Regions from separate parts of the Pseudarthrobacter sp. efr-133-R2A-89 genome, predicted to be linked through region 2. Evidence: riboswitches for the same ligand, from Rfam matches in the RefSeq annotation. Region 2 holds a riboswitch; the other holds the start of a gene.
What was found. Region 2 has a riboswitch for thiamine pyrophosphate ahead of thiD (bifunctional hydroxymethylpyrimidine kinase/phosphomethylpyrimidine kinase). Riboswitches for the same ligand answer to the same signal wherever they lie in the genome.

Region 1: linked by a shared signal. The riboswitch ahead of QRM95_RS12840 (ECF transporter S component) and the one ahead of thiD (bifunctional hydroxymethylpyrimidine kinase/phosphomethylpyrimidine kinase) in region 2 are both predicted to bind thiamine pyrophosphate.

What each region holds. Positions count from the first base shown of each region.
Region 1 covers NZ_JARVSE010000006.1:255,759-262,853, reverse strand. The annotation lists gene QRM95_RS12870 (Na(+)/H(+) antiporter subunit C) at 1-260, shown strand, start outside; gene QRM95_RS12865 (Na+/H+ antiporter subunit D) at 257-1,858, shown strand; gene QRM95_RS12860 (Na+/H+ antiporter subunit E) at 1,855-2,400, shown strand; gene QRM95_RS12855 (MrpF/PhaF family protein) at 2,397-2,675, shown strand; gene mnhG (monovalent cation/H(+) antiporter subunit G) at 2,665-3,066, shown strand; gene QRM95_RS12845 (DUF4235 domain-containing protein) at 3,079-3,342, opposite strand; TPP riboswitch at 3,562-3,702, shown strand; gene QRM95_RS12840 (ECF transporter S component) at 3,770-4,393, shown strand; gene QRM95_RS12835 (ABC transporter ATP-binding protein) at 4,393-5,940, shown strand; gene QRM95_RS12830 (energy-coupling factor transporter transmembrane component T family protein) at 5,937-6,737, shown strand; gene QRM95_RS12825 (UDP-N-acetylglucosamine 1-carboxyvinyltransferase) at 6,844-7,095, shown strand, end outside.
Region 2 covers NZ_JARVSE010000001.1:507,500-514,594, reverse strand. The annotation lists gene QRM95_RS02395 (DUF4233 domain-containing protein) at 1-270, shown strand, start outside; gene ndk (nucleoside-diphosphate kinase) at 318-737, shown strand; gene QRM95_RS02385 (vitamin K epoxide reductase family protein) at 801-1,469, opposite strand; gene QRM95_RS02380 (Rne/Rng family ribonuclease) at 1,907-5,293, shown strand; TPP riboswitch at 5,444-5,541, shown strand; gene thiD (bifunctional hydroxymethylpyrimidine kinase/phosphomethylpyrimidine kinase) at 5,551-7,071, shown strand.

The DNA of each region.
Region 1 (7,095 bases), on a different contig from region 2:
CGTTCATGCTGGGCATCATCTACCGCACGTGGGTCCTGGCCCGCCAGGACGATATCCAGGACGACGTGGAGGACCTCCGGGTGGCGGAAACACCGAGCTTCGACGCGGAGGACGACGCCGAAATCCCGGCCGAAACGTCCGAGTTTCCGCTCGCCACCGTCACGGCGGGAGGCCGGGAAATGCCGGCCGAACAGGCGGCCGCGGAAGAACAACCCGGCTCGCCCACCATCGAATCCGGCCCGGAAGGCGGCACAAAGTGAACATCGCCAGCCTGGCCCCGCTCGCCGTCGTCCTTCCCATCCTGGGCGCGGCACTGACCTTCCTCCTTATCCGGCACTCCCGCGCCCAGCGGGCGGTCAGCATCGGACTGTTGTCGCTTACCTTGGCCCTGGAATGCCTCCTGCTGGCGTCCGCCTGGAACAGCGGAACCGCCGCGGTGACCATCGGGGGCTGGCTGCCGCCTTGGGGCATCGTGATGGTGGTGGACCAGTTCTCCTCGCTGATGCTGGTGGTCTCCTCGGCCGTGAGCCTCGCCGTGCTGGTGTACGCCACGGGGCAGGGCATGGCCGACGGCGACGAGGACGCCCCGGTCTCGATCTTCCACCCCACCTACCTGATCCTGGTGGCAGGGGTGTCCAACGCGTTCCTCTCCGGGGACCTCTTCAACCTCTACGTCGGCTTCGAGATCCTGCTGACCGCAAGCTACGTGCTCATGACCCTGGGCGGCACCGGGCCCCGGATCCGCGCCGGCGTCACCTACGTGGTGGTGTCCGTGGTGTCCTCCGTGCTCTTCCTGATCGCCATCGCCATGGTGTACGGGGCAACCGGGACAGTGAACATGGCCGACCTCGCCCTCAAGCTGGGCGACCTGGACCAAGGCACCAGGACCCTGCTGCACGTCATGCTGCTGGTGGCGTTCGGCATCAAGGCCGCCGTCTTCCCGCTGTCCTTCTGGCTCCCCGACTCCTACCCCACGGCGCCGGCACCCGTCACCGCCGTGTTCGCCGGCCTGTTGACCAAGGTGGGCGTGTACGCCATGGTCAGGACCGAAACGCTGCTGTTCCCCGGCGACACCCTGAACACGCCACTGATGGTGGTGGCACTGCTGACCATGGTGGTGGGCATCCTTGGTGCGCTGGCGCAAAGCGACATCAAGCGTCTGCTCTCGTTCACCCTGGTCAGCCACATCGGGTACATGGTGTTCGGCCTGGCCATGTCCTCCGTGGCAGGCCTGGCAGCGGCGGTCTTCTACGTGGCGCACCACATCACCATCCAGACCAGCCTGTTCCTGGTGACCGGCCTGATCGAACGCCGCGGCGGCAGCTCCTCGGTTGACCGGCTCGGCGGGCTGGCCAAGCTCTCGCCCCTGCTGGCAATGCTGTTCTTCATCCCCGGTATGAACCTGGCCGGCATCCCCCCGTTCTCCGGGTTCCTCGGCAAGGTGGGGCTGCTGCAGGCCGGCATTGAGCTGGGAACCCCGCTGGCCTACGCGCTGGTGATCGGAGGGGTGCTGACCAGCCTGCTGACGCTGCTGGCCATCGCCCGCGTATGGAACCGTGCGTTCTGGCGGAAGCCGGAGGACGCCGAACATCCGGACCCTGTGCTGTTGGCCGGACCCTCCGGGCGCGCCGCCGGGCCGGGCGCCAAACTCAACACGGTCACGCTCCTTCCGCGCACCATGGTGGGATCAACCCTTGGCCTGGTGGTGCTCGGCGTCGCCCTGACCGTGTTCGCCGGGCCGCTGTTCGGTCTCTCCGACCAGGCTGCGCGGGACATGCTCGACCGGGCCCCGTACATCCAGTCGGTCCTCGGCAGCAATACCGCCGTCCCGGCCACCGTGACGGGAGGAGGACGATGAGCCGCAAACGGATTTCGCTGCGCCAGGAGCTTCCCCTCCTGGTCTGGCTGGTGATCGTGTGGGGTGCCCTCTGGCAGGACTTCAGCCCCGGGAACCTGCTCTTCGGCGCCCTGCTGGCGGTGGGCGTTGCCAGGTTGTTCTACCTTCCGCCGGTGGAACTCAGCGGCCGGTTCAACATCCTGTACGCCGTGCCCTTTGCCTTTGCCTTCCTGGCGAAAGTGGTGGTCGCCAGCGGCCAGGTCCTGTATCTGGCCACCGTCCGCGGCCCCAAGGTGACCAACGCCGTCGTCGCGGTGAAGCTCCGGAGCCACCAGGACCTGATCGTCACGGCCACCGGTCACGTGATCTCCCTGATTCCCGGCTCCCTGGTGGTGGAGGTGGACCGCCCGGCCTCCACCCTGTACCTGCACGCACTGAACATCACCTCGAAGCAGGATATCGAGGGCCTGCGGAACGAGGTCCGGTCCATCGAAGCGGGCCTGATCCGCATCATGGGTTCCGCCGAAGAACTTGAAGCCGTCCGAATGGAGGCGTCTGCATGATGCCCGTTGTCCTGGCGGTCACGGCCGTCATCTTCTCCCTCGCCGCGGGCGGGGCCATCATCAGGATTGCCCGCGGCCCTTCGCTGCTGGACCGGGTCCTTGCGGCCGATGTCCTGCTCGCCATCCTGGGCGGGGCCCTGTGCGTGGACATGGCCGTGAACCGGCACCTGAACAACCTGATGCTGGTGGTGGCCATCTCCATCATCGGGTTCATCGGGTCGGTCACGGTGGCCCGGTTCGTCGCCGACCGGAGGGTGAACCCCCATGAATCCTGACTTTTCCGGCGCGGACGCGTGGATCGACCTTGCCTCCGCGGTGTTCATGGTGGCGGGTGCGCTGCTGTCCCTGGGTGCCGCAATCGGGCTGCTCCGTTTCCCGGACCTGATGAGCCGCATGCACGCCGCCACCAAGCCGCAGGTCCTGGGCCTGTTCCTGCTGCTGGCAGCGATTGGGCTGCAGATGCGCACCTGGTGGGTTTGGCCGGTCCTGGTGGTGGCCTGGATCTTCCAGCTGCTCACGGTGCCGGTGTCCGCGCACATGGTGGGCCGGGCCGGCTACCGCACCAAGCACCTGCACCGGGAGCTGCTCGCCGCCGATGAACTCGAGGCCGTAGTGCAAAAAGCCGCCGCCGAGGCTGCCCGGACGGACAACCGCGACGACGGCTAAAAACGCCAGCAGCTAGACGATGTCCTGCGTCTTGGCGAAGCGGGTGATGGCGCGCTGGGTGCCCCGGTTGGCCAGGACCTGGATGATGGCGCTGACGGAGGCGGAGATCAGTGCGAACGTCAATGCCGACCGCAGGCTGGTGGGCACGTCCTCGCCCTTGCCGCTGGGCGGCTTCTGACCGGTGGTCTTCTCCCAGATGGTGTTGACGAGCTTGGTGCCGACCAGGCCTGCGCCCAGGCTCACCCCGGTACCGAGCAGCTTGATGAAGAGGTTCATTCCTAGTACTCCTTGCGGGCGGAAAACGGACTGCCTCCAGCCTAGCCGTACAGCCGGACTGGTCCGGGCAAGGGCATGGCCGGCATCCTCGCCGGGCCGCTGACGGCGGGTCGCGGTCACATCCGGCGCATTAGCCGTCATGGCCGCCGCCCGGCCTCTGCCAGGTGTAAACTTGACCACGCCCAAACCGGGCAGTATTTATACGCGAACATCAACATTTAAAAACGACAGGGGAGCGCCGCCGTCGGACAACCTGGCCATGCCGGGAACCGCAGGTGGGCGCTGAGAGTGCGGGACAGCCGCAGACCCTCGAACCTGATCCGGTTAGTACCGGCGCAAGGGAGTCGAGTTCTCAAAGTGTCCGGCCGGACCGGCAACGGTCCGCCAGCCGGAGCCACTTTCCCCTCCTGTTACCCAGGAGGATCACATGAGTACTGCTGCAATCAAGAAGACCACCAGTAAGTCCTGGCGCGTCGTCGACATCGTGGTGGCGGCCCTGGTGGCCATCGCCGGTGGAGTCATTTTCTGGGCCTGGGACCAGGGCGCCGCCGCCCTGTCGGCCCCCATGAACGCCGCCTACCCGCCCCTGACCGGGATCCTGGCCGGCGGCTGGATGATTCCCGGCGTGCTGGGAATGCTCATCATCCGCAAACCCGGAGCCGCCCTGTTCTGCGAAACCGTGGCCGCAACGGGCGAGCTCCTGATGGGTTCCCAGTATGGCGCCTCAGTCCTTTTCTCCGGTTTCATCCAGGGGTTGGGCGCGGAAATCATCTTCGCGGTTTTCGTCTACCGCAAGTTCAACCTGCCCGTCTCCCTCTTGGCGGGGGCGGCCGCTGGATTCTTCTGCGGCCTGAATGACTCATTCGCACCCTGGGGTTGGAACATTGCCTACTCCGGGGCGGACAAGCTCGCCTACATCGTCCTGACCACGGTGTCCGGCGCCGTGCTGGCGGGCGCATTGTCCTGGCTCGCTACCCGCGGCCTGGCCCGCACCGGCGTGTTGAGCTCCTTCGCGTCCCGCAAGGCTGCAACGGAGCCAGTCTTCTCCTGATGGCGCCCTCCCAGGACGCCGCAGGAGGCGTGCGCCCTGCCGCCATCACGGCCCGCGGCTGGGGCTGGCGGCATGCCGGCAGGGCCAAACCTGCAGTCCACGCCCTCGACCTCGATATCCGCCCCGGCGAGCGGGTACTCCTGCTCGGTCCCTCGGGTGCCGGGAAATCGACGCTCCTGCATGCCCTCGCCGGGGTCCTGGGCGACATTAACGACGACGGCGAGGCCGGCGACGCGGACGAGTCCGGTTCGTTGCTGGTCGACGGCGCTCCACCCCGCGAGCGTCGAGGCCGGTCCGGCCTCATGCAGCAGGACCCGGAGACCCAGGTGGTCCTCTCCCGGGTGGGGGATGACGTCGCCTTCGGCGCCGAGAACCTTGCCGTGCCCCGCGACGCCATCTGGGCGCGCGTGCACGAGGCGCTTGCCGACGTCGGACTGTCCCACCTCCCGCTGGACCACCCGACGTCGGCCCTCTCCGGCGGGCAGAAACAGCGCCTGGCGCTGGCGGGCATCCTGGCGATGCGCCCCGGGCTGATCCTGCTGGATGAGCCCACCGCCAACCTCGACCCGGACGGCGTCCTGGAGGTCCGTGACGCCGTGGCACGCTGCCTGGACAAGACCGGTGCCACCCTGGTGGTGGTGGAGCACCGGGTTTCCGTCTGGAAGGACCTGGTGGACCGGATCGTGGTCCTGCAGCCGGGCTCCGCCTCGGATCCCGCCGTGCTCCTGGACGGACCTCCGGACCGGGTGCTCGGCGAGGCCCGGGCCATGCTGACGGCAGCCGGAGTCTGGGTGCCGGGGTATGTGCCAGCCACCCGCCGCCGGTCCGCCATCCCTGCCGCCGGAACCGGCAATCTCCTGCTGGCAGCCGAAGACCTGGCCGTCTCCCGCGAGCGTCCCCGCCGCAAAGGCTTCCGGAAAATCCCGCCGGTCCCTGTCCAGGAGGGTGTTGCCGCGCAGGTCCGGGCCGGCCAGGCGCTGGCCGTCACCGGCCCGAACGGCGCCGGGAAATCAACGTTCGCACTGACCCTTGCCGGGCTCCTTGAACCGGTGGCCGGAAAGGTGTCCGCCACTGTGGACCTTAGCCGCGGTGCCGGGATCGACCCCTACGCGTGGAAGGCCGAGCAGTTGATCTCACGGGTGGGCACCGTGTTCCAGGAGCCTGAGCACCAGTTCGTGACCGGCAAGGTGCTTGACGAGCTGCGGTTCGGGCCGCGGCACCTGGGCCACGGCGAGGACCGGGTGGAGGAACTGCTGGAGCGGCTGCGGCTCACCCGGCTGGTGGACGCCAACCCCTACACATTGTCCGGCGGGGAGAAGCGGCGGCTGTCCGTGGCCACGGTCCTTGCCGCCAGCCCGCAGGTGCTGGTCCTGGACGAGCCGACGTTCGGGCAGGACGCCAACACCTGGGCAGAGCTGGCCTCGTTCCTGTCCGAACTCCTGGACGCCGGCACGGCCGTGGTGTCCGTGACCCACGACGCCGAATTCACCCAGGCTTTGGGCGGAGCCGAGCTGCGGATGGCCGCTGCGGAACCGGTGGCGCCATGAGGCAGCAGCTGACCCTGGACGGCAACCGTGCCCTCCTTGCCCGGGCCAACCCACTGAGCAAGTTTGCCGCCGTGGTACTGATCACCGCGGTCCTGGCACTGTCCATCGACTGGGTGTCCGCGTCCGTGGCCCTGGTCTTCGAGCTGATGCTGTTTCCCCTGGCCGGCCTCACCGTGTCCCTGCTCTGGCAGCGGGGCTGGCCGCTGATCCTCGCCGCCGCCATCGGCGGCTGGAGCACCTCCATCCTGGCGCCGGACAGCGGGAGGATCCTGCTCGACGCCGGCATCTGGACCATGAGCGAAGGCTCCCTCCAGCTGGGCATCGGCTTCCTGCTGCGGGGCTTCGCGATTGCCCTTCCGGCGGTGCTCCTGATGAGCTGTACCGATCCGACGGACCTTGCCGATGCGCTGGCACAGAAGGCGCGCCTGCCGCACCGGTTCGTCCTGGGAACGCTGGCGGCGATGCGCTTGGTGGGGCTCATGGCCGAGGAATGGCAGACCATCGGCATGGCCCGGCGTGCCCGCGGCGTGGGGTCGAGCGGCAACGTGGTCCAGCGGGTAAAGGCGACCCTGGGGCAGAGTTTCGGGCTCCTGGTGCAGGCGATCCGCCGTGCGTCGAGGCTTGCCGTGACCATGGAGGCGCGGGGTTTCGGCGGCGGGCAACGGACTTGGGCGCGGGAATCAACGTTCAGTGTCCTGGACCTGTGGGTGGTGGGCGGCGGCGTCCTGATCGCGGGGTGTGCCCTTGGTGCGGCGCTTGCCGCGGGCCGTTGGAACATGGTGTGGTTGGGCAGCTAACGGGGTTACCTGGCGGTACTATCGCATGTAGCGGGTAGGTTACCCCGGAAAAGCCCTCGAATGACAGTTCCCGGCCCTGCTATCTCATCCATGATATATTTTCGTCATGACTCAGGAGACCGCCGGCCACGTCGCCGCCATGTTGAGGAACGCCCGGAGCGAGAAGGGCTGGACCCAGGGCCAGTTGGCTTCCGAACTCGGTACCAGCCAAAGCGCCGTCGCCCGGATGGAACAAGGCAAGCAGAACCTCAGCCTCAAGATGATCCAGCGGCTGGAGAACATCTTCGACCGGAGCATCGTCAACGTGGGCAAACCCCGGATGACGCACCTGCGGGTGGAGGGCGGACGTACCCTCTCC
Region 2 (7,095 bases):
CTTGCCCTGAGCGCCGTCATGGTGGCGGCCTGCGCGGTCCTCAATAAGCCCTGGGGGGTGGCGCTGGGGTGGATCCTGCAGGTCATCCTGATCCTGACCGGGATCTTTGAGCCGGCCATGTTCCTGGTGGGCGCCCTGTTCGCCATCGCCTGGTGGTACGGGATCCGCACGGGCATCCGGCTTGACCGGGAAGCTGCGCAGCGCGCCCGCGAGCAAGCTGAATGGGAAGCCTCCCACCCGGACCAGGCCGCCGGCCCGGCCCAGCCATAGTCCCCGTAGACTTGACCTGAAACCCCACCCGAACCATTGGAGCAGTTGTGACCACAGAGCGCACCCTCGTCCTGATCAAGCCCGACGGCGTCGCCCGTAACCTGGCCGGCGCCATCCTGGCCCGGATCGAAGCCAAAGGCTACAGCCTTGTTGAGCTGAAGAAGGTTGACGCCACCCGCGAACTGCTGGAGCAGCACTACGAAGAGCACGTGGGCAAGCCCTTTTACGAGCCGCTGGTGGAGTTCATGCTCAGCGGCCCGGTCGTCGCGGCCATCTTCGAAGGCCACCGCGTCATCGAGGGCTTCCGTTCACTGGCCGGGACCACCGATCCCACGACGGCGGCACCGGGCACCATCCGCGGCGACTTCGGCCGCGACTGGGGCCTGAAGGTCCAGCAGAACCTGGTCCACGGCTCGGACTCCACCGAATCCGCCGAGCGCGAGATCAAGATCTGGTTCCAGGGCTGACAGGCCCCGGAACAGCAAGAAGCCCTTGGTTCTTCGGAACCAAGGGCTTCCGTCATCTGCGGCCTAGAAACCGGAGGTACCCGCGAACACCTGGATGAACGCAAAAAAGATGGTGGCGATGACGGCAACATACAGCAGCACCGTGATGATCCAGCCGGAATCACCGAGGATGCGGGTTGCCCGGGCGGGCAGGGGGATGACTCCCGCGCTGATGTTCCTGATGGTGGTCCAGACGAACAACGGGATCATGGCCGACCACACGATCATGCAGAACGGGCAAAGGATGTGGATGGAGTAAAGGGCCTGGGACCACAGCCACACCACGAATGCGAAGCCCAGCGTGACGCCCGCCTGCAGGCCAACCCAGTACCAGCGGGCGAAGGTGGCGCCCGCGAGCAGGGCCATGCCCACGGTAATGATGATGGCGAAGGCCACGATTCCGATGAACATATTGGGGAACCCGAACAGTGAACTCTGCCAGGTCTGCATGACCTGGCCGCATGAGATCCAGGGATTCACGTCGCACACGGTGGTGTGGTTGGGGTCCTTGAGTACCTCGAGCTTCTCCAGGACGAGGGTGCCGGAGGCAAGCCATCCCACGATTCCGGTGATGACCAGAAGCCAGCCGAACGGCCGGTTCCGGGTCATCCGGGGGAGGTTTTCGGCAGCAGCGGTGCGCGGCTCGACGGCTCGATCGCTTTCGTGGGCGCTGACGGGGGAGATGCTGGGCATGGGTGTGGCGTCCTTTTCATCCGGTGCTCCTGTGCCTGATTGTAACGCCGGTGGCTGGGCCCGCCACCCAGAAAGGCAAGGGCGGCGCGGGCCTCCGCGGCGATCCGGTCCGGGTATGAGAGAATGAACGTGGCTGGAAGCCGATCCACATTCGGACTCCGGTCCGGTGGTTTGTTCCCAAGACCGCCAATGATGAGCAGGGCAGGCTTCGGAATTCTCCGGCACTCCCGCGACTCCATTGAGCGGCACCTGGTTGTGGCACGCAGAACAACGGGTTTTCAGAACATCCACCGGCTCCTGTGGGCTGCCGCACCCCAATGCCGGTGCGAACCCGGGAGCATCCATTTGACTTCTGTCAACGCCTGCGGGTTTTGACAATATGTGCCCCAATGGGTGCCGGATGTGGCGGTACGTCAGGGGCAGGAGTGTAGCCACATATGGATAATGATCGAGAACTGGCCGTTAATGACGAAGCAGTGGCAACAGAGGCCGCTGCTGCACCGAAGAGGGCTCCGCGGACCCGTCGCAAGGCGGCGCCCAAGGCTGCCGAAGCCGTAGCGGACGAGGCCAGCGCACCAGACCCTGCGGCCGACACGCCGGTGGAAGAACCCGCCGCGGAGAAAAAGGCACCCGCCCGCCGCACCCGCGCCCGGAAGAAAGCCGACGCCGCCGAACCCCTTCCCGCGTTCGCCGATGACACTGCGCCGACCACCGGAGCAGCCGTTGCCGCAGTTGAAGTATCCGCACCGGCGCCGGCCGATGAGGGCCCGGCTGCCGGCCCGGATACGGCGGCGGACGCCGAAACGAAGCCTGTACGCCGCCGTCGGGTAGCCACCCGCAAGGTCGCTTCCCCGGCTCCGGCCCCGGAAAGTGTAGCGGCGGCAGCTGCTGCCGCCGCTCCGGTGCAGGACGCCGTGGAAGAAACCGCAACGGAGGAAACCCCCGAGGCGTCTGTTGCTGCCCCGGAAGCCGCCGCCCCCGCCGTCGAGGAGGTCCCGCAGGCGCCGGTGCAGGCACAGGAGCCCGCCGCCGCTCCTGCAGCTCCCGAGGCCGGAAGCGACGCCGCGTCCACGGCGGCAGCAAGCCCCTTTGGTTCGCTGTTCCTGGAACCGGGTTCCCCCACGTCAGTCCTCTTCCAGGCGCCGGACCTGAGCACCGTGGTCCGCCCCGCAACGCCCGCGGCGGAAGAGACCGGCGAGGAAGAAACCGACGAGGCAGACGATTCCGCCAGCCGCCGCCGGCGCCGCAGCCGTGGCCGCCGCGGACGCAGCCGCATCGGCGACCGGACAGATGAAGACGTCGAAGGCGGCACCGGTGACGCCGATGCCGACGACGAAGCCGACGAGGACGCCAACGGGCCGGTGGAAGACGGTGTGACCTCCCGCCGTCGCCGTCGCCGCCGCCGCGGTGACCAGGACCTGGAGCTGACCGGTGGGGAAGGCGACGATCCGCCCAACACGGTGACGAGGGTCCGTGCGCCGCGCGCCGTCAGCGAAGCGCCGGTCAACAACCGGGTCACCAGCGTCAAGGGCTCCACCCGCCTTGAAGCCAAGAAGCAGCGCCGGCGCGAATCCCGCGACACTGGCCGCCGCCGCACCGTGATCACCGAAGCCGAGTTCCTGGCCCGCCGCGAATCCGTGGACCGCCAGATGATCGTCCGGCAGCGCGACGACAGAATCCAGATCGGCGTCCTCGAAGACGGCGTCCTGGCCGAACACTTCGTGTCCAAGACCCAGCAGGACTCGCTGATCGGCAACGTCTACCTGGGCAAGGTCCAGAACGTGCTGCCGTCCATGGAAGCTGCGTTCGTTGACATCGGGCGCGGCCGCAACGCCGTGCTGTACGCCGGCGAGGTCAACTGGGAAGCCGTCAACCTCGAAGGCAAGCAGCGCCGGATCGAAAACGCTCTGAAGTCCGGCGACACCGTCCTGGTCCAGGTGACCAAGGACCCCGTGGGCCACAAGGGTGCCCGCCTCACCAGCCAGATCTCCTTGCCCGGGCGCTACCTGGTGTACGTGCCCGGCGGCTCCATGACGGGCATCTCGCGCAAGCTGCCCGACGTCGAACGCAACCGCCTCAAGCGCATCCTCAAGGACCGCCTCCCCGAACACGCCGGCGTCATTGTCCGCACCGCGGCAGAGGGCGCATCCGAGGAAGAGCTCACCCACGACATCAACCGCCTCCGCGCGCAGTGGGAAGGCATCGAGAGCCAGTCCACCTCCACCAAGGTCCTCGCCCCCGAACTGCTGTACGGCGAACCTGACCTGACCATCAAGGTGGTCCGCGACGTCTTCAATGAGGACTTCTCCAAGCTGATCGTCTCCGGCGAGGAAGCGTGGGACACCATCGAGGCCTACGTCACCTACGTCGCCCCGGACCTGGTGGGACGCCTCGAGAAATGGACCAAGGACCAGGACATCTTCTCCGCCTGGCGGATCGATGAGCAGATCCACAAGGCGCTCGAGCGCAAGGTGTTCCTGCCCTCCGGCGGCTCGCTGGTGATCGACCGGACCGAAGCCATGACCGTGGTGGACGTCAACACCGGCAAGTTCACCGGCAGCGGCGGCAACCTTGAGGAAACAGTCACCAAGAACAACCTCGAAGCTGCCGAGGAAGTGGTACGCCAGCTGAGGCTGCGCGATATCGGCGGCATCATCGTGATCGACTTCATCGACATGGTGCTCGAATCCAACCGTGACCTGGTCTTGCGCCGCCTCGTCGAGTGCCTGGGCCGCGACCGGACCAAGCACCAGGTTGCCGAGGTCACCTCCCTGGGCCTGGTCCAGATGACCCGCAAGCGCATGGGCACGGGCCTGCTGGAAGTCTTCGGCGAGCAGTGCGAGGCGTGTGCCGGACGCGGCGTCGTGACCCACGACGATCCCGTGGAGCACCGCCGCGCCAACATCGTGGCCGCCGAACACCACGTCCAGCGCGCCGACAACCGTCCCGAAGTCCGCGGGGAGGCCCACCGCCCCGACGGGCAGCGGACCGATGCCGGGCAGCCCGGTGCACGCCCCGAGCGGAAGCGCCGCCGTGGACGCGGCGGCCAGCAGGCCGAGGCAGTACCGGCGCCCGCAGTGCACGTGCACACTGTGCAGCCGGATCCCAGTGACGCCGAGCGGCACGCCAAGGCTGAAGCCACCCGGCTTGCCCTGGCCAACATCGCTGCGGCGGCCCACGCGGCGCACCTCCACGACGACGAGCTGGCAGCTGCCCGGCACGCGCCGGCAGAGGAGGCTCCGGACCCGCAAGCACCGGTCCAGCCTGCACCGGCAGCTGACGGGGAAAAGCACGACGCCGATACACACGGGCGTCCCGCGGCGGTCCTGACGTTCGGCGGCGAGAAAGTCCCGCTTCCGTTCGTGGAGCACGCGGAGGAGCAGCAGCCCAAGCCCGCCCTGACGCTGGACCGGCTCGCGGAAGCATTCGCGCACCTCGGCCAGCCGGTTTCCGCCGTCGAGGACGCTCCGGAAAATCCTGCAGCGGCTGAGCCGGCAACGGAACAGGCCGCACAGGAGCCCCGGCCGCAGGGCGGCGAAGCCCCTGCACGGGCCGCGGAAGCACCGGCTGAAAAGGACTACTCCGACCACACGCTGGAGCAGACAAGGCAGCGCAGGCCGCGCCGCCACCGGGCCGCCAGCCGAGCCCAGGGCGCCGCGAACGAAACCGCCGTCCAGCACCATGAGAACGTCCAAACCGCCACTACCGGGCACTCGCACGCAGCCAAGGCCCCCGAGCCCGCGAACCAGCAGCCTGCTGATAGCGGCAAGCGTTCCGAGGAACCCATCATCCTCGGGGTGGGCGTCCCGGCTTCGGAGCTCTAAATTCCGGCAAGCCACGGCGTCGACAGGTGAAGTCCCCGTCTCGTGGACCATTCCCCCCGAAAGTACAGGGGGAACAGTCCACGGGGCGGGGACTTCCGGCATCCCGCCGCTGTCACCTTCACTATGCCAACGCGCCAACGGCTAGGCTGGGAAACCGACACGGGGTGCCGCGCAGAAGGCCGGCTGAGATCCACACCCGTTGAACCTGTCCGGCTAGTACCGGCGAAGGGATGTCTGTGTTGTCTTCGACCCTCTCCATGCCCCTGCCAAGTGCCTCCACTGACGCCACCGGCACCCCTGCCGGCCGCGACGTCCCACGGGTCCTCTCCATCGCGGGCTCGGATCCATCCGGTGGAGCAGGAATCCAGGCGGACCTGAAAAGCATTGCAGCGCACGGCGGATATGGCATGGCCGCCATTACGGCACTCACCGCGCAGAATACCCGCGGCGTTGTGGCCGTCCACGTCCCGCCTGCTGCGTTCCTGGCCCAGCAGCTCGATGCCGTCAGCGACGACATCACCATCGACGCCGTCAAAATCGGCATGCTCGGCGACGAAGCGGTGATCCGCACAGTCCAGCAGTGGCTCGAGAAGGTGCGTCCCGCCGTCGTGGTCCTGGACCCCGTGATGGTGGCCACCAGCGGCGACCGGCTGCTGAAGGAATCCGCCGAAGCCGCCCTCCGCGACCTGCTGCCCGTTGCCCACCTCATCACCCCCAACCTGCCCGAACTGGCCATGCTCGTGGGCGAAGAGCCCGCGGGGGATTGGGAAGCCGCGCTGGACCAGGGCAGGCGCCTGGCGGATGCCACCGGCGCCACCGTCCTGGTCAAGGGCGGACACCTGTCAGGCGAAGGCTGCCCGGACGCGCTGGTCAACACCGCCGGTGTGCTGGCCCGGGACGTCGTGGAAGTGCCCGGCGCCCGTGTCAACACCCGCAACAGCCACGGCACGGGTTGTTCGCTGTCCTCTGCCATGGCAACGGTCCAGGCCCGGCTGGGCGACTGGGAAGCGTCGCTGCGGACGGTCAAGCCATGGCTGGCCGGAGCGCTTGAGGAGTCCGGCCGGCTGGAGGTCGGCCAAGGAAACGGGCCCGTGCACCACTTCCACCACGTGCGGCCCCACCTGCCGGAAGGCGGCTTCGCTGCCGGGCTCTGGGCCGAAGCCCGGCAGGACCTGGCGGATATCTACGCCCTGGACTTCATCCACGGCCTGGTTTCCGGCGAACTGGCAGAGAAGGACTTTGCCTACTATCTGGCCCAGGACGCCCAGTACCTGAACGGGTACTCCCGGGTCCTGGCCCGGGCCAGTGCCCTGGCCCCGTCCGAGGCGGAGCAGCTGTTCTGGGCAGGCTCGGCCCGGCAGTGCCTGGAGGTCGAATCGGAACTGCACCGCTCATGGCTCAGCACCCGGCCTGGGCAGACGGGCCTGGGGCCTGTCACCAAGTCCTACGTTGACCACCTCACAGCAGTCTCGGCATCGGGGAGCTATGCGGTCCTTGCCGCCGCCGTCCTGCCCTGTTTCTGGCTCTACGCTGAGGTCGGCAGGACACTGCACGCCCAGTTCCTCGCGGCGGGCGAACCGGAAGGGCACGCCTACGCTGCGTGGCTCCGCACCTATGCCGACGAGGGCTTCGCCGAGGCCACCCGGCAGGCCATCGCCATTGTGGACGCGGCCGGACGGAAAGCCTCCGACCATGAACAGGCCGCCATGGTGACGGCGTTCAAGCAGTCCTGCCGGCTTGAAGTGGAATTCTTCGGCGCGCCGCGCATTCACTCCTGACGTCCAACGGCGGCGCCCCGGCTA